One region of the Stenotrophomonas sp. 85239_Sma genome, then DNA from elsewhere that is predicted to be linked to it. Evidence: riboswitches for the same ligand, from Rfam matches in the RefSeq annotation. Region 1 holds a riboswitch; the other holds the start of a gene.
The links. A riboswitch is a leader RNA that binds a small molecule or an ion and turns the genes downstream of it on or off. The one in region 1 is predicted to bind glycine.
Positions count from the first base shown of each region.

Region 2: another riboswitch for glycine. It lies ahead of ACYKG1_RS19260 (trimeric intracellular cation channel family protein); the one in region 1 lies ahead of gcvP (aminomethyl-transferring glycine dehydrogenase).

Region 1 is NZ_CM151163.1:3,350,165-3,354,872, forward strand. It holds gene ACYKG1_RS15700 (siderophore-interacting protein) at 1-555, opposite strand, end outside; gene ACYKG1_RS15705 (multidrug effflux MFS transporter) at 697-1,923, opposite strand; glycine riboswitch at 2,223-2,325, shown strand; gene gcvP (aminomethyl-transferring glycine dehydrogenase) at 2,388-4,708, shown strand, end outside.
Region 2 is NZ_CM151163.1:4,144,468-4,149,175, forward strand. It holds gene ACYKG1_RS19240 (NAD(P)/FAD-dependent oxidoreductase) at 1-203, shown strand, start outside; gene ACYKG1_RS19245 (hypothetical protein) at 307-762, opposite strand; gene ACYKG1_RS19250 (nuclear transport factor 2 family protein) at 766-1,197, opposite strand; gene ACYKG1_RS19255 (GIY-YIG nuclease family protein) at 1,270-1,545, opposite strand; glycine riboswitch at 1,586-1,675, shown strand; glycine riboswitch at 1,689-1,792, shown strand; gene ACYKG1_RS19260 (trimeric intracellular cation channel family protein) at 1,878-2,495, shown strand; gene ACYKG1_RS19265 (3-deoxy-7-phosphoheptulonate synthase) at 2,689-3,762, opposite strand; gene ACYKG1_RS19270 (hypothetical protein) at 4,058-4,315, opposite strand; gene ACYKG1_RS19275 (DNA alkylation repair protein) at 4,482-4,708, opposite strand, start outside.

The DNA.
Region 1 (4,708 bases):
CTGCGCCACTTCCAGCAGGGCCAGCGTACGCGGCGGATCCACCATGGCCGCCAGTTCCTCGAGAATGCCGGCCACGGCCGGCAGCGCGGTCTCGTCAGCCACCAGCAGCACCTGGCCAACGCCGGCCGGCGGCTTCCATTCCCAGCCCTCGCTGCTGTCGGCGCAGTCGGCATCCGGGGCCAGCAGCACCACACGGTCGCCCGGCCGTGCATGCATGGCCCAGCGCGAGGCGGGGCCGGTCACGCCGTGGATGACGAAATCGACGTCGACCTCGCCCTGCTCTGCACGCAACTGGCGGATGGTGTAGGTGCGCATCGGTGGGCGCTGGTCGTCCGGCAGGGCCCGATAGCGCGGGTACCAGTCCTCGCCGCTGGGGACCTGCGGCACCTCCTGGCCGGGCAAGGGGAAGAACACCTTGATGCGCTGGTCCGGGCCTTCGGTCTTCATCCGCGCCACGTCGGCACCGGTGAACACCATGCGGTCCAGGGAAGGGGAAAGAACGCGGCGCTCCTTCAGCGCCACCTCGAACAGGCGGTAGGTCTGCTGCGCAGCCATGGGGGTACCTCATGCAACGACAGTGGATCGGCTGGCTGTCGTGCACCCGTGCACCGGCTGGCTGGAGTACCCAGCCTAGTCCGGTGGTTTCCCGTCGCAAGTGCTGCGGGCGTCACGGCCCGCCCTACCCCTGCACGCTGCTCAGTGACCTGTGCTGGCCGCCTGCGCCGTGTGTTCGCGCTGGTGTTCCCAGTACCAGAACACGAAGCCGGCGCCGAAGAACGCCGCCTGGCCCAGCGCCAGGTGCAGCGGGCTGGCGCTGAGCAGCGGTGACACCACGCCGGCCACCACGGTGCTGATCATCAGCTGCACGAAGGCCTGCAGCGACGAGGCCAGGCCGCGCTGGTGCGGGTACATGTCCAGCACCGCCAGCGCCAGGATCGGGAAGATTAATGCCATGCCCATGCCGCCCAGGAAGATCGGCAGCACCGCCCACGGCAGCACGAACTGCGGCGCCAGCGCCACGTAGCCGACGTTCAGCAGCACCGACAGCGCGCACAGGCCGAAACCGATGGCGACCTGGCGGGTGGGCGTGGTGTGCCCGGCCATGCGCCCGGACAGGAACGAGCCGGTGGTCATGCCGCCGATGGTGGGGATGAACAGCCAGGCGAAGCCGCCCTCGCCCAGATGCAGGTGCTGCATCACGAACACCGGCGCCGAGGCGATGTACAGGAAGATGCCGCCGAAACCGATGCTGCCGGCCAGCGCCAGGCGCAGGAAGCGCGGGTTGAAACCGATGCGCACGTAATCACGCATCAGCACGCGCGGCGACAACGGCACCCGGGCCTCGACCGGGTGGGTTTCCGGCAGGTAGCGTGCGGTGGCTGCCAGCAGGACCAGTGCGAACACCACCAGGAACCAGAAGATCAGCGGCCAGCCAGCACCGCTGAGCAGGATCCAGCCGCCGATGATCGGCGCGATGGCCGGGGCGATGCCGAACAGCATCGACACCTGGCTCATCAGCCGCTGCGCGTCATGGCCGTGGTACAGGTCGCGGATCACCGCCCGGCCGACGATCATGCCGACGCCTGCAGACAGGCCCTGCAGCGCGCGGAACGCCAGCAGCGTGGTCAGGTCGGTGGACAGCGCACAGCCGACCGAGGCGCCGACGAAAATCACCAGGCCACCGAGGATCACCCGCTTGCGTCCCCAGGCGTCAGACAGCGGGCCATGCGCCAGGCTCATCAGGCCGTAGAACAGCAGGTACACGCTGATGGTCTGCTGCACCGCCACCTCGTCCACCGCCAGGCGCTGGGCCAGCTGCGGGAACGCCGGGAAGATGGTGTCTATCGAGAACGGGCCGAACATGGCCAGGCCGGCGAGCAGCAGGGCCATGCGGCGGGTGGAAGGAGCAACAGCGGCGGTCATGGGGAAGGCGTCCGGCAGGGCCATGCGCAGCACGCACGGCGGGCGCCGATCCCCTTCTGCAGGGACGGCGCCAGATCAATTCGGGTATCCGCCCATCATAGGTGGGGATTGCGCCTGATGCCATGCAGCGGTGCACAAAACGCACGGCCGGGCCATCGGCCATTCAGGCGCAACGGCCGGGCCCGGAGGCGGCTGGCGCGCCCGCAACGGGCTATAATCGGCGGGCAACACGGTGGGAGAAGCGGAACACCGCTGCCGAAGGCGCAACGCCCGTAATCGCTCAGGCCCGATACCACCCGTAACACAACTCTGGAGAGACCGGTTCGATCCGGCGCCGAAGGGGCACGAAGCTGCGGTCCGCCGCGCTTTTAAACTCTCAGGCAAAAGGACAGAGGGGCGCCCCGCAGACCGCCGACCGGCGGCTTGTGCCCGTGCGTGTGCCCTTTCCTGACGGATCCTTCGCCATGTCCCAGAACACCCCTTCCCTGCGTGAGCTCGAGCATCATTCCGCGTTCGTCGAGCGCCACATCGGCCCCAACGATGCCGAGATCGCGCAGATGCTCGACGTCGTCGGCCACGCGTCGCTGGATGCGATGACCGATGCCATCGTACCGGCCAAGATCAAGTCGCCGGCGCCGCTGGCACTGCCGGAGTCGATGACCGAAGTGCAGGCGCTGGCGAAGATCCGTGCGATCGCCGACAAGAACACCGTGCTGCGCAGTTTCATCGGCCAGGGCTACTACGGTACCCACACGCCGAACGTGATCCTGCGCAACATCCTGGAAAACCCGGCCTGGTACACCGCCTACACCCCGTACCAGGCGGAAATCTCGCAGGGCCGCATGGAAGCGCTGATCAACTTCCAGACCCTGTGCGCCGACCTCACCGGCATGGAAATCGCCAACGCCTCGCTGCTGGACGAAGCCACCGCCGCCGCTGAAGCGATGACCCTGGCCAAGCGTTCGGCCAAGTCGAAGTCGGACACCTTCTTCGTGCACGACGCCGTGCACCCGCAGACGCTGGAACTGCTGCGTACCCGCGCAGAACCCATGGGCATCGTGCTGCGCGTCGGCACCCCGGCCGAAGCACTGGAAGCGGAAGCCTTCGGCCTGCTGCTGCAGTACCCGGATACCTTCGGCCAGGTCGGCGATTACAAGGCGCTGGTCGACGCCGTGCACGCACGCGGCGGCCTGGTGGCCGTGGCCACCGACCTGCTGGCCCTGACCCTGCTGGCCGCCCCGGGCGAATGGGGCGCGGACATCGTGGTCGGCAACAGCCAGCGTTTCGGCGTGCCGTTCGGCTTCGGTGGTCCGCACGCGGCCTTCATGGCCTGCCGCGATGCCTACAAGCGCTCGATGCCGGGCCGCCTGATCGGCGTCTCGGTCGATGCCCAGGGCAACCCGGCCTACCGCCTGACCCTGCAGACCCGCGAGCAGCACATCCGCCGCGAGAAGGCCACCTCCAACATCTGTACCGCGCAGGTGCTGCTGGCAGTGATGGCCTCGATGTATGCCGTCTACCACGGCCCGGACGGCCTGACCCGCATCGCCCGCCGCACCCATCGCCTGGCCTCGATCCTGGCCGCCGCGCTGCGCAACGCCGGCGTGCAGGTCGGTGGTGACTTCTTCGACACCCTGCACGTCACCGGCGTGCATGCCGATGAAATCCACGCCAAGGCCCGCGCCGCCGGTTACAACCTGCGCGCGATCGACAGCGACTCGGTCGGCATCAGCCTGGACGAGACTGCCACCCGCGCCGACGTGGTCGCGCTGGCTGCCGTGTTCGGTGCCCAGGCCGACGTCGACGCGCTGGATGCCAGCACCGCCGACGCACTGCCGGCCGGCCTGCTGCGCCAGTCCGCGTTCCTGACCCATCCGGTGTTCAACACCCACCACAGCGAGCACGAACTGCTGCGCTACCTGCGTTCGCTGGCCGACAAGGACCTGGCGATGGACCGCACGATGATCCCGCTGGGCTCGTGCACCATGAAGCTCAACGCCACCGCCGAGATGATCCCGGTGACCTGGCCGGAGTTCTCGCAGATCCACCCGCTGGTGCCGGCCGACCAGGCGCTGGGCTACAAGGAACTGATCGACACGCTGGAAGCGATGCTGGTGGAATGCACCGGCTACGACGCGGTCAGCCTGCAGCCGAACTCCGGCGCGCAGGGCGAGTACGCCGGCCTGCTGGCGATCCGCGCCTACCACCGCTCGCGCGGCGAAGACCACCGCGACATCTGCCTGATCCCGGACTCGGCGCACGGCACCAACCCGGCCTCGGCGCAGATGTGCGGCATGAAGGTGGTGGTGACCAAGACCGATGCCAACGGCAACGTCGACGTGGAAGACATCCGCCTCAACGCCGAAAAATACAGCGACCGCCTGGCCGCGATCATGATGACCTACCCGTCCACGCACGGCGTGTTCGAGGAAGAGGTGGTGGAGATCTGCGAGATCATCCACAAGCACGGTGGCCAGGTGTACACCGACGGCGCCAACATGAACGCCCTGGTTGGCGTGGCCAAGCCGGGCAAGTGGGGTTCGGACGTTTCGCACCTGAACCTGCACAAGACCTTCTGCATCCCGCACGGCGGTGGCGGTCCGGGCGTCGGCCCGTGCGCGGTCAAGGAGCATCTGGCCCCGTTCCTGCCGGGCAAGCTGGGTGACAACGGCCCGGTCGGCATGGTCAGCGCAGCCAGCTTCGGCAGCGCCTCGATCCTGCCGATCAGCTGGATGTACATCGCGATGATGGGCCGCGACGGCCTGCGCAAGGCCACCCAGGTCGC
Region 2 (4,708 bases), 790 kb from region 1:
CCGCGATCGTGCACCTGGGCCGGCTGCAGCTTTCAGGCGTACTGGCCTGGTGGTTCTGGCTGGCCGCGCACGTGTTCTTCCTGATCGGCTTCCGCAACCGCATCGTGGTGCTGCTGAACTGGGCCGTGGCGTACTGGAGCTACCAGCGCAGCGCGCGCATCATCTTCGGTGATGACCAGGAAGACCGGCGGCCGAGGCGGTAGGGCCGAAGACGGACACGGGTGCTCTGCCTGGGAGTAGATCCACGCCATGCGTGGATGCATGTCTGTGCAGGCCGCATGGAGCTCAGCCACGCATGGCGTGGCTCTACTGCCTCATCGGACCACCCGGCACCCGCCGTCTCGACCATGCCCGGCAGAAATCTTCCTTCCTCGCGGTGTCGGCAATCTGTGCGGTACTCCAATGCCGGGTGATCCAGATCGTCAACGCGGTGCTGCTCAGATGCCAGCGCAGCATGCCGTGCCGAGGCTGCCGCCACAGGTGGCGTCGGGCAATCCAGTAAGCCTCGCGCTCCACTTCAGGCACCTTCTTCTGCCTCGCGTTCGTATCGAACAGCTGCGCGGCGAAGCGCCAGGGATTCATCGTCTGGTATCCCGCCCGCGGTTCACTACTGCATGCGGCCACACCACTGGGCGTGCGGTCGGCAGGGTTCGGTCGACCTTCCACCAGCGCCAGTCCAAGCAGGTACAGCAGGCCAGGCAGCAGTGCGATGCCGGTGACCAGCACGACGACGGAGATCCATGCCTTGCCCGCAGCACGCATCGCTCACGGCGCCTTCGGTTTCGGGTACCACAACGCGTTGACGATGACCCAGCGCTGGTCGAAGCGCCCCATGTGGAAGTAGTCGACGAACCACGGGGTTTCCAGCCGTACCGAGGCCGCGTTGCCGGTCACGTCCAGCACCGTGCAGCGGCGGTCCCATTGATCCTTCGACGTCTTCAGCGCGCCCTGCTTCGTCAACGAGACCAGCTCTTCCTTCGACATGCGGCGCAGGCCCAGGCGTTCGTCGGGTGTATCGCCGAGCACCGCGCGCTTGGCCAGGTCCGGGTGCAGGGAACGGGCGACACGCTTCGGGTCGGCCTCCAGCTGGCCATCGACGTAGTCGTGGCAGGTGGCTTCGATGGCCGCGAGGGTGACCGGGTCGGCGGCAGGGCTGGTTGCTGCGGAGAGAGCGAACAGCAGGGCGATCGTGGACATCCGGGTCTCCAGCTCTGGGCGCGGGGCGATCATCGCATGGGCCGGGCAGGCCCATCCACGCATGGCGTAGATCTACAGAAGCGTCTCGGCAGGTGCCTGCAGCCAGGCCAGCTTGCGTTCGCGCGGCTGCTGCTTGAGCTGCCATTCGGCGCGTGAGGCGGCGGCCCGGTCCGGGTACTCGCGCACGGCCAGTACCCGCAGCGGCGGCCGGGCCCGGGTGTAGCGCGCGCCCTTGCCGGCCTGGTGGGCGGCGAAACGCGCGTCCACGTCGGTGCTGATGCCGGCGTAATAGCTGCCATCGCGGCATTCGAGCAGGTACAGGAACCACGGGCGGAGGGACGGGGCCATGGCCGGATTATGCCGTGCTGCACTGCAGCGGATATACTGGCGCCCGAATGCAGGAGAGAGGCGCCGCGCTGGCGCCCGCCGAAGGCGCAGGCTCCCATGATCGCTCAGGCCGGTGGGCTGGAATCCCACCAACCATGCATTCGACTCGCCGAGCTGGAGAGAGGTCACCGGGCACGCCCGGGACGATCCGCCGAAGGGGCACGCGGCCTACGCCGCTGAACTCTCAGGCAAAAGGACAGCGGGAGCGGCACCGGTCATCGTCATCCCGTCATTGCGCAGGCAGTGGCGATAGTGGCGCATGGCCGGCCCCACCGCGCCCGGAGCCTGTCCCCATGCTGTTGTCCATCATCTACCTGATCGCCATTTCCGCCGAAGCCATGACCGGCGCACTGTCCGCCGGCCGCCGCCGCATGGACCTGTTCGGCGTGGTCATGATCGCCTGCGTCACTGCCCTCGGTGGCGGCTCGCTGCGCGACATCCTGCTTGGCCATTACCCGCTGGGCTGGGTGAAGCATCCCGAGTACCTGGGCTTCACCGTATGCGCGGCGCTGATCGCCACCTGGGTCGCACGCTGGATGCACCACTTCCGCCGCACCTTCCTGGTACTCGACGGGCTGGGCCTGATCGCGTTCACCCTGATCGGCTGCTCGATTGCGCGCGAAGCTGGCCATGCCATGCCCATCGTGCTGATTGCCGGCATGCTGACCGGCGCGTTCGGCGGCGTGCTGCGCGACATCCTCTGCAACGAGGTGCCGCTGATCTTCCAGAAAGAGCTGTACGCGATCATCGCGCTGCTGACCGGTGCGGCCTATCTGTTGCTGCTGCACTGGGGAGTGGCCGATGCCACCGCGATCCTGTGCTGCCTGGGCGGCGGCTTCGCATTGCGCCTGCTGGCGATCCACTACCGCTGGGAAATGCCGAAGTTCGTGTACCACGACGAAGTGCATTGAGGTTCGCGTTCCCCGAGCACGGGGTTCGACGGCGTGGATCTGCTGCACCACCCCGGCGATGTACCTGGCGCTGTCGCTGGTGCGCAGCGCCAGGCGCATCGCCGGTGCAGATGGGCCGGTCTCCAACTCCGGCCGGCCCTGATCGCGGCCGCACCCCCGCAGGCGCTGGCCGCCATCCACACACGTGCCGCACTCAGGCGGCTTCGGACACCTTTACGTCGCGACGGGCGCGCACCGCCGCAGCCAGTCGCTCCAGCACCGTCACAGTGGTGTCCCAGTCGATGCAGCCATCGGTGATGCTCTGCCCGTAGACCAGCGGCTGTCCTTCCACCAGTTCCTGGCGGCCACCGACCAGATGGCTCTCGATCATCACGCCAACGATGCGCTGTTCGCCGTCTTCCAGCTGAACGGCAATGTCGTCGATCACCTTCGGCTGGTTCTCCGGGTTTTTCAGGCTGTTGGCGTGGCTGGCGTCGATCATCAGGCGCGTGGGCAGCTTGGCCTTGGCCAGCGCCTGGCAGGCGTCGGCAACGCTGCCTGCGTCGTAGTTCGGCTGCTTGCCGCCACGCAGGATTACATGGCAATCCGGATTGCCGGTGGTCGATACGATGGCGGTGCCACCCTGCTTGGTGACCGACAGGAAGTGGTGCGGATTGGACGCCGCCCCCACCGCGTCAGCGGCGATCTTCACGTTGCCATCGGTGCCGTTCTTGAAGCCGACCGGGCATGACAGCCCCGAAGCCAGTTCGCGATGCACCTGGCTTTCGGTGGTGCGTGCACCGATCGCGCCCCACGCCACCAGGTCGGCGATGTACTGCGGCGAGATCACATCGAGGAATTCGACACCGGCCGGCAGGCCGAGCTTGTTGATGTCGCGCAGCAGGCCACGGGCAATGCGCAGGCCCTTGTCGATCCTGAAGCTGCCGTCCAGGTCCGGATCGTTGATCAGGCCCTTCCAGCCCACCGTGGTGCGCGGCTTCTCGAAGTACACGCGCATGACGATTTCCAGTTCGCCGGCCAGCGCGTCACGTAGCGGCTTCAGGCGCTGGGCATACTCGATGGCGGCCTTCGGGTCGTGGATCGAGCACGGGCCCACCACCACCGCCAGGCGGTCGTCACGGCCATGCAGGATCTGGTGCAGGGCCGCGCGCGAGGCGCTGACGGTGTCGGAGGCTTCATCGTCACAGGGCAGCATCGCCAGCAGCTGGGCAGGCGGTGTCAGCGGTTCGATGGTGCGGATACGCAGGTCGTCGGTGTGCGGGGGCATTGCGGGAGATCTCCGGAACGTTGGGGGTCCCCAGCGTGGCGGCATGAAAAAAGCCGCCAGGTTCGCTGGCGGCTTTCGGGAATGCGTCTGAAGCTTTCTTCAGGGTGAGCGCAGTCCTTCCTCCGCCAGTGGCTTCGGAAAGTAATACCAGTAAAAGCGGGTGGCGGCTGCGTTCATGGGTTGTATTGATAACACAGCTTTTGCGCAGTGCAAAATGTTTCATCCGCAACTGGGGACACGGTTCAGTGAGGTGCGCTCCAACGCTGCCTACCCGGCAGCAGCCAGCCAATGTTGCTCATCTGCCATGCACTTCCACGTCCAGCAGGAGCCCTTCGTGGATGTCGGCCCAGCGCTCCAGCACGCGATCCAGCTCCTGCCTGGCCTCATCCAGCTGCTCGGGGTTGAGCAGGGAACGGGCGGTGTAGAGGTCGGAGACCAACCGCCGCAGGGCCGCTTCCGGGATGGCGACCGATGGCCCTTCCAGCCCCGGCAACTGCAATGCCGGGCTGTCGCCAAGCGGGCCGAACAGCGTGACCTGGAGCGTGCTCTGCATGATCAACTTCCCTGCGGATGGACATGGGCAATGCACTGTTTACCGCGTCCGGGTGACAGGCGCATGTGCCGGCCCTGCCGTGAATCCGGCACGGTGGGCGTGCACCGCGCTGCTGCAGCGAAGATTCTTCCTTGAGGATCATGGAATTGCCGGCCAGCGGCCGGCACTACCGCAGCGAGCGCATCGCGCGCTTGCGGATGCAGGCGTTGGCGGTGCTGTCGTGTTCGCGCTGCCAGCGCGCGCAGAGATCGCGCAGCCACTGCGGCTGTGTCTTGCCGGCATCATTGAGCCAGTTGCCGACGGAATCCTGCACATAGCGTTCCGGGTCATCGGCCAGTGCTTCCAGCAGCGCCACGGCCTGTTCCGGATGTTGCTTGAACAGGGCGATGTGCG